2 regions of the Enterocloster lavalensis genome follow, and region 1 is predicted to be linked to the other one. Evidence: a T-box and tRNA genes for the amino acid it is inferred to sense, from the RefSeq annotation. Region 1 holds a T-box; the other holds one or more tRNA genes.
The links. The T-box of region 1 lies ahead of pheS (phenylalanine--tRNA ligase subunit alpha). A T-box ahead of a tRNA ligase gene usually reads a tRNA of that ligase, here a tRNA-Phe.

Region 1 (3,400 bases):
CGCCAGTGGATACATGTCGCGGTCGGAACCCAGCTCCTCGATGGAGCACATCATTCCGTTGGACTCGATGCCTCTGAGCTTACCCTTTTTGATCTCGATTCCTTCCTCGGGAAGGGGGCCGCCGTCATGGCCGCCGGCTACCTTTCCGCCGTCCAAAACCACCGGAACCTTGTCCCCGGTCTTGACGTTGGGCGCGCCGGTGACGATCTGAACCGGCTCCCCGGCTCCGATGTCCACCTGGCAGACGATCAGCTTGTCCGCGTCCGGATGACGCTCGATGGAAAGGATCTGGCCGACAACAATCTTTTCAAGGTTTTTATCGAGACGCTCGAATCCCTCCACCTTGGTGCCGGTGAGGGTCATTGCGTCCGTGTACTCCTGAGCCGTGACATCCAGGTCAGGAACGTATGCTTTAATCCAGGATAATGCAGTGTTCATTTTTCTTCTCCTTTTCTCTCTATGGTTCGGGCGCAGGTCTGCTGCCCGTCAGACTGCGGGTCAGAACTGTTTCAGGAACCGGATATCGTTCTCGTACAGCAGGCGCATGTCGTCAATCTCATATTTCAGCAGGGCGATCCGCTCTAAGCCCACGCCGAAGGCGAAACCGGAATATTCCTCCGGGTCGATGTTGCACATCTCCAAAACGTGGGGATGTACCATACCGCAGCCCAGAATCTCAATCCAGCCGGAACCCTTGCAGAACCGGCAGCCCTTGCCGCCGCACTTAAAGCAGGTCACGTCCACCTCTGCGCTGGGCTCTGTGAAGGGGAAGTGGTGGGGACGGAATTTCACCTTTGTCTCCGGCCCGAACAGCTCCTTGGCGAACTCGGCCAGGGTACCCTTTAAGTCCGCAAAGGTGATGTTCTTGTCGATCACCAGGCCCTCGATCTGATGGAAGGAGGGGGAATGGGTGGCATCCACCTCGTCGGAGCGGAACACGCGCCCCGGGGCGATCATGCGGATGGGAAGCTGTCCCTTCTCCATGGTGCGCACCTGAACCGGGGAGGTCTGGCTTCTCAGCAGGATCGTGTCGTTGATATAGAAGGTATCCTGCTCGTCTCTGGCCGGATGTCCCTTGGGAATGTTCAGCTTTTCAAAGTTGTAGCGGTCGTACTCCACCTCGGGACCTTCCACTACCTCATAGCCCATGCCCACGAAGATGCGCTCCACCTCTTCCAGGGCGATGGTGTTGGGATGGCTGTGTCCCACCTTGTTCTTCCTGGCCGGCAGGGTCACGTCGATGACCTCGCGCTTTAACTGCTCTTCTCTGGCCTTTTTGGCAAGGGCGGTTCTGGCTTCCTCCAGCCTGCCCTCCAGCTGCTCACGGACCTCGTTCACCATCTGACCCACCTTGGGGCGGTCCTCAGGCGCCACATTCTTCATGCCCTTTAACAGGTTGGTCAGCTCGCCCTTCTTGCCCAGGTATGCCACCCGGATCTCATTCAGCTTTTCCAGCGCCTCGGAAGCTTCAATCTGGTTTAACGCTTCTTCTCTGATTTTCTCTAACTGCTCTCTCATGGCTTCTCCTTTTCTCTTTGAATTCGGGAATCCCGCCGCCGTGCGATCCCGCCCGGAAGGCTTCCTGTCACGCCGGGCCCATGCCCCGCGCAACGAAAAAAAGTCCCGTTCCTCCGCCGTTTCCGGCAAAAGGGACGGGACAAAAATATGCTCGCGGTACCACCCTGATTCCTGCGCTCCACATAACGCGCAGACACTCATTTGCACATAACGCGTGCCAGCGTCACAGACTACCGGCCTCTGGGCCTTCACCTGTGCGGCTCCGGTGGGAATTTCAAGCGCTTATCTGAACCTGGGGGAGCTTGCAGCCGGTGACTCCCTCTCTCTGCCGGAAAATAAGCCTCTACTGAACACCTTCATCGCCTTTGCGATTTAAATCTAAACTACATTTTAGCCACTCTTTCGGAAAAAGTCAAGATATATTCCCATAAACAGTTCAGACGGCGCGAAAATTGGTGCAAAAAGCCGCGTCAAGCTCGCTTGTAAGCGTCTTTTCGCGCCAATTTTCACATCGGATGAACATCCGATGCTTCTTGACCGGCTTTTCCGGTCAAGAAGACCATCCGTCTGAACGTACTCACTCCCCCCCCCCCCCGCCTCTCCCATCAAAAGCCATTTGACAACGGACTCCCTTCGCCTTAAACTGATCTCATACACCCGAAACTTGAAACCATCCCTAAAAGGAGCCATACAACCGATGACCCATATCCAAACCATAGACTGTCTGGACCTAAAACAGATCGCCGACTCCGGCCAGTGCTTCCGCATGCTGCCCTCCCCGGCGGGCGGCTACACCATTGTCAGCAGGGGCCGTCTGCTGCGCGTTTCCCAGGAGGGAAACCGGGTAAGCTTTGACTGTCCCCGGGAGGATCTCTCCTTCTGGCTTACATACTTCGACTGCGCCACGGACTACGCCGCCATCCTGACCTCCGTGGACCCGGACGACAACTACTTAAGAGCCGCGGCCGCGGCCGGGCGTGGAATCCGCATCCTGCGCCAGGACCCCTGGGAAATGATCATCACCTTCGTGATCTCCCAGCAGAAAACCATCCCCTGTATCCGGCGGCTGGTGGAGGACATTTCCCGGCGCTGGGGGCAAAAAATTGCGGACGGGGACGACAAAAACTCCGCCGTTTATTCCTTTCCCACCCCAAAAGAGCTGGCCCGCGCCTCCCTGGAGGAGCTATTGGACCTGAAGCTTGGGTACCGCGCCAAATACATCCACCGCCTGTCCCAGGATGCCGCGGCCGGAACTCTGGACCTGAAAAAGCTGGAAACCATGGAGTACGGACAGGCCATGGAATACCTCACCGGCTTTTACGGCATCGGCAAAAAGGTAGCCAACTGCGTCTGCCTCTTCGGCCTGCACCACATCGAGGCGTTTCCCGTGGACACCTGGATCGAAAAGATTCTGCTGCGGGAGTATTTCAGCGCAAAAAAATACCGCCGCACTCCCAAGAACCGCCTCTACGACACCATTCTGGCGGACCATTTCGGGAGGTACGGCGGCTATGCCGGCGTGCTCCAGCAGTACATATTTTACTACGAGCGGCTGAATCAACACAAAATCTCGCCCTGACACAGCCGGTGAAATAAGACCTTCCGACGCTTAAACCAGGCGGCGCTCAAAACCGCGGTAGCGGGTTCCCTGGAAGGTGAGCTTGCCCCGGTCCCCCTCCGCTAAAAGCCCGTACTCCCGGCCGGACATCCGCAGCTCCATCCGGTCCCCGCTCTCCACCTGGAAGGTGGCGTAGTAGACGGTGGAGCTCCTAGTCATATGGCTGCTGTCCGCCTGGCTCATATGCCTGGTTATATTGGTGCGCTTGGAGACCACCCTGGCGTCCACGCTGAGCACCGGTGAACTGTTGTTGCTGCTCCACTC
Region 2 (3,400 bases), 2.1 Mb from region 1:
AAAGCCGGTTCTGTCCCTCATGCGGCAACGTCTATAACCAGAAACGTGCTTTTCGTATGTCTTGTAAACTCGTTTCCTGTATCCACAGACACTGTGTCTTTACCATTCCTGAGGAACTGCGCATCTTCTTTCTTAAGGACCACTCACTCCTTAACTGCCTGTTCCATTCTGTCAGGGATGTCGTCCTACGCATGTTCTTCAAGATGAATAAGTCCGAACTCTTTACTCCTGGTTTTATCTGCGTCCTTCATACCTTCGGTAGAGATTTAAAGTGGAATCCTCACATCCATGCCCTGATTTCGGAAGGCGGTGCTGGCAACATTACTCCCTGGCGACCCAATCCCCATTTTGATTATGATTTCCTGCGCCTGGCTTTTCGGAAAGTCCTTTTGGATCAGCTCTCTCTTAAACTGGGGCCGCCTTTTAAGAAGCTTAAAAATCAAATCTACAAAGACCATCCCGAAGGCTTTTATGTGAGAGCCAAACCTAATTTGTGTTCTCCTGATATCACCATTAAATACATCAGCAGATACCTTGGACGGCCTGTCATTGCCACTTCCAGGATGGATGCCTATGACGGGGATTCTGTGACGTTCCATTATCAGCGACATGAGGACCATAAAACGATCACAGAATGCATCCCCGCCATTGACTTTATCAAACGCCTGATCCTGCATATCCCTGACAAGCATTTTAAAATGGTCCGCTACTACGGCATTTATGCAAAGCACCACAAACAGGAAAAAAATCTCCGGAAATGTTTATCCAAGCAGAAGCAGCATTATCTTTCTAAGCTCCTAGATTGGCGGAATTTGATTCTTCTGACCTTTGGCTATGATCCGCTCAGATGCCCGGAGTGTGGCACTTCTATGTTGGTTTTAGAAGTTTACCACAAAAAAACTGCACTATTTGAACGCTATCGAAAGGTTATGGGATATGGATAGTTCCATATGCCCTATTCTTTCTCTACCGTCAGATAGTGCAGCCTAAACCAAAAACAAAAAATACATAGACAACGTCATGGCGAAGTCACACCTTCGCTCTTTTGCTATGCCTTTTTTATTTCCAATCTATTATACACCATCTTCGCTGATTTGAGAAGTTTCCTATAAAGCAAAAAAGCACCTATCATCTCTGATAAGTGCTTTCGTGCCCAGAGCCGGAATCGAACCAGCGACACGAGGATTTTCAGTCCTCTGCTCTACCAACTGAGCTATCTGGGCTAAATGAGCGTGCGGGGGCTCGAACCCCGGACAACTTGATTAAAAGTCAAGTGCTCTACCACCTGAGCTACACGCCCATTTAGGTTTTGTCCTTAGACAAAAAAAATTGCGGGGGCAGGATTTGAACCTACGACCTTCGGGTTATGAGCCCGACGAGCTTCCAGACTGCTCCACCCCGCGCTAATATGATATTATAAAACATTTTCAACGCTTTGTCAACAAAACATTGAAATGGATGGAGGTGGATTCGAACCACCGAAGCAATTTGCAGCAGATTTACAGTCTGTCCCCTTTGGCCACTCGGGAATCCATCCATATTCTTATTGTATGCACTTTCCGGCAAATCATACGATGAGTGGGGCCTACAGGGCTCGAACCTGTGACCCTCTGCTTGTAAGGCAGATGCTCTCCCAGCTGAGCTAAGACCCCAAATGGTATGTCTACCAACAAAAATACAAAAGAAAAACGACCCGGAACGGGTTCGAACCGTCGACCTCCGCCGTGACAGGGCGGCGCTCTAACCAGCTGAGCCACCGGGCCATTTCAAGTACATAGTACTGAAACTATATACCTTCAAAACCACATATTGAATGATGTTTAAAACCTATACCGTTTTGGTTAAGCCCTCGACCGATTAGTATTAGTCAGCTCCATACATTACTGCACTTCCACCTCTAACCTATCTACCTCGTCGTCTTCAAGGGGTCTTACTAGCTTGCGCTATGGGATATCTCATCTTGAGGGGGGCTTCACGCTTAGATGCCTTCAGCGTTTATCCCGTCCAGACTTGGCTACTCTGCCATGGGCTTGGTACCCAACAGATACACCAGCGGTCCGTCCATCCCGGTCCTCTCGTACTAAGGACAGCTCCTCTCAAATATCCTACGCCCGCGCCGGATAGGGACCGAACTGTCTCACGACGTTCTGAACCCAGCTCGCGTACCGCTTTAATGGGCGAACAGCCCAACCCTTGGGACCTGCTACAGCCCCAGGATGCGATGAGCCGACATCGAGGTGCCAAACCACTCCGTCGATGTGAACTCTTGGGAGTGATAAGCCTGTTATCCCCAGGGTAGCTTTTATCCGTTGAGCGATGGCAATCCCACTTTCTACCACCGGATCACTAAGTCCTACTTTCGTACCTGCTCGACCCGTCGGTCTCGCAGTCAAGCTCCCTTATGCCTTTGCACTCTGCGAATGGTTTCCAACCATTCTGAGGGAACCTTTGAGCGCCTCCGATACCCTTTCGGAGGCGACCGCCCCAGTCAAACTCCCCACCTGACATTGTCCCCCAGCCGGGTCACGGCTGCAGGTTAGAAACCCAATATCGCAAGGGTGGTATCCCAACATTGGCTCCAGTAAGACTGGCGTCCTACCTTCAAAGCCTCCCACCTATCCTGTACATGCAATACCGAATCCCAGTATCAAGCTGGAGTAAAGCTCCATGGGGTCTTTCCGTCCTGGCGCAGGTAACCAGCATCTTCACTGGTATTTCAATTTCACCGGGTGCATTGTTGAGACAGCGCTCAAATCATTACGCCTTTCGTGCGGGTCGGAACTTACCCGACAAGGAATTTCGCTACCTTAGGACCGTTATAGTTACGGCCGCCGTTTACTGGGGCTTAAATTCAAAGCTTCGCTTGCGCTAACCTCTCCTCTTAACCTTCCAGCACCGGGCAGGCGTCAGCCCATATACCTCACCTTTCGGTTTTGCATAGACCTGTGTTTTTGCTAAACAGTTGCTTGAGCCTATTCTCTGCGGCCAGATCTCTCTGGCACCCTTTATCCCGAAGTTACAGGGTCATTTTGCCGAGTTCCTTAACAATGCTTCTCCCGCCGGCCTTAGGATTCTCTCCTCATCTACCTGTGTCGGTTTACGGTACGGGCACGTATTACACAATAGCGGCTTTTCTTGGCAGCTGGAATCACACACTTCGCTACTTATAGTTCGCTACGCGTCACGTCTTCGGATTGTACGGCGGATTTGCCAACCATACTCCTACCTCGCTTGCCCCGGTCTTCCCATTCCCGGGTTGTGTTGTCCTTCTGCGTCCCCACAGTTCTGATAATACGCGGTACAGGAATTTCAACCTGTTGTCCATCGACTACGCTTTTCAGCCTCGCCTTAGGCCCCGACTTACCCAGAGCAGATCAGCTTTACTCTGGAAACCTTGGAT

Region 2: it encodes a tRNA-Phe, which carries the amino acid that the T-box ahead of pheS (phenylalanine--tRNA ligase subunit alpha) is inferred to sense. The anticodon was not compared.

What each region holds. Positions count from the first base shown of each region.
Region 1 covers NZ_CP176637.1:5,029,043-5,032,442, reverse strand. Annotated here, with positions in the region: gene pheT (phenylalanine--tRNA ligase subunit beta) at 1-438, opposite strand, end outside; gene pheS (phenylalanine--tRNA ligase subunit alpha) at 499-1,518, opposite strand; T-box leader at 1,646-1,887, opposite strand; gene ACK2JC_RS22515 (DNA-3-methyladenine glycosylase family protein) at 2,216-3,097, shown strand; gene ACK2JC_RS22510 (DUF2500 domain-containing protein) at 3,128-3,400, opposite strand, start outside.
Region 2 covers NZ_CP176637.1:2,973,138-2,976,537, forward strand. Annotated here, with positions in the region: partial or broken gene ACK2JC_RS13195 (transposase zinc-binding domain-containing protein) at 1-47, shown strand, start outside; gene ACK2JC_RS13200 (transposase) at 192-944, shown strand; tRNA gene ACK2JC_RS13205 (tRNA-Phe) at 1,151-1,223, opposite strand; tRNA gene ACK2JC_RS13210 (tRNA-Lys) at 1,228-1,300, opposite strand; tRNA gene ACK2JC_RS13215 (tRNA-Met) at 1,330-1,403, opposite strand; tRNA gene ACK2JC_RS13220 (tRNA-Tyr) at 1,456-1,537, opposite strand; tRNA gene ACK2JC_RS13225 (tRNA-Val) at 1,580-1,652, opposite strand; tRNA gene ACK2JC_RS13230 (tRNA-Asp) at 1,690-1,763, opposite strand; rRNA gene ACK2JC_RS13235 (23S ribosomal RNA) at 1,838-3,400, opposite strand, start outside.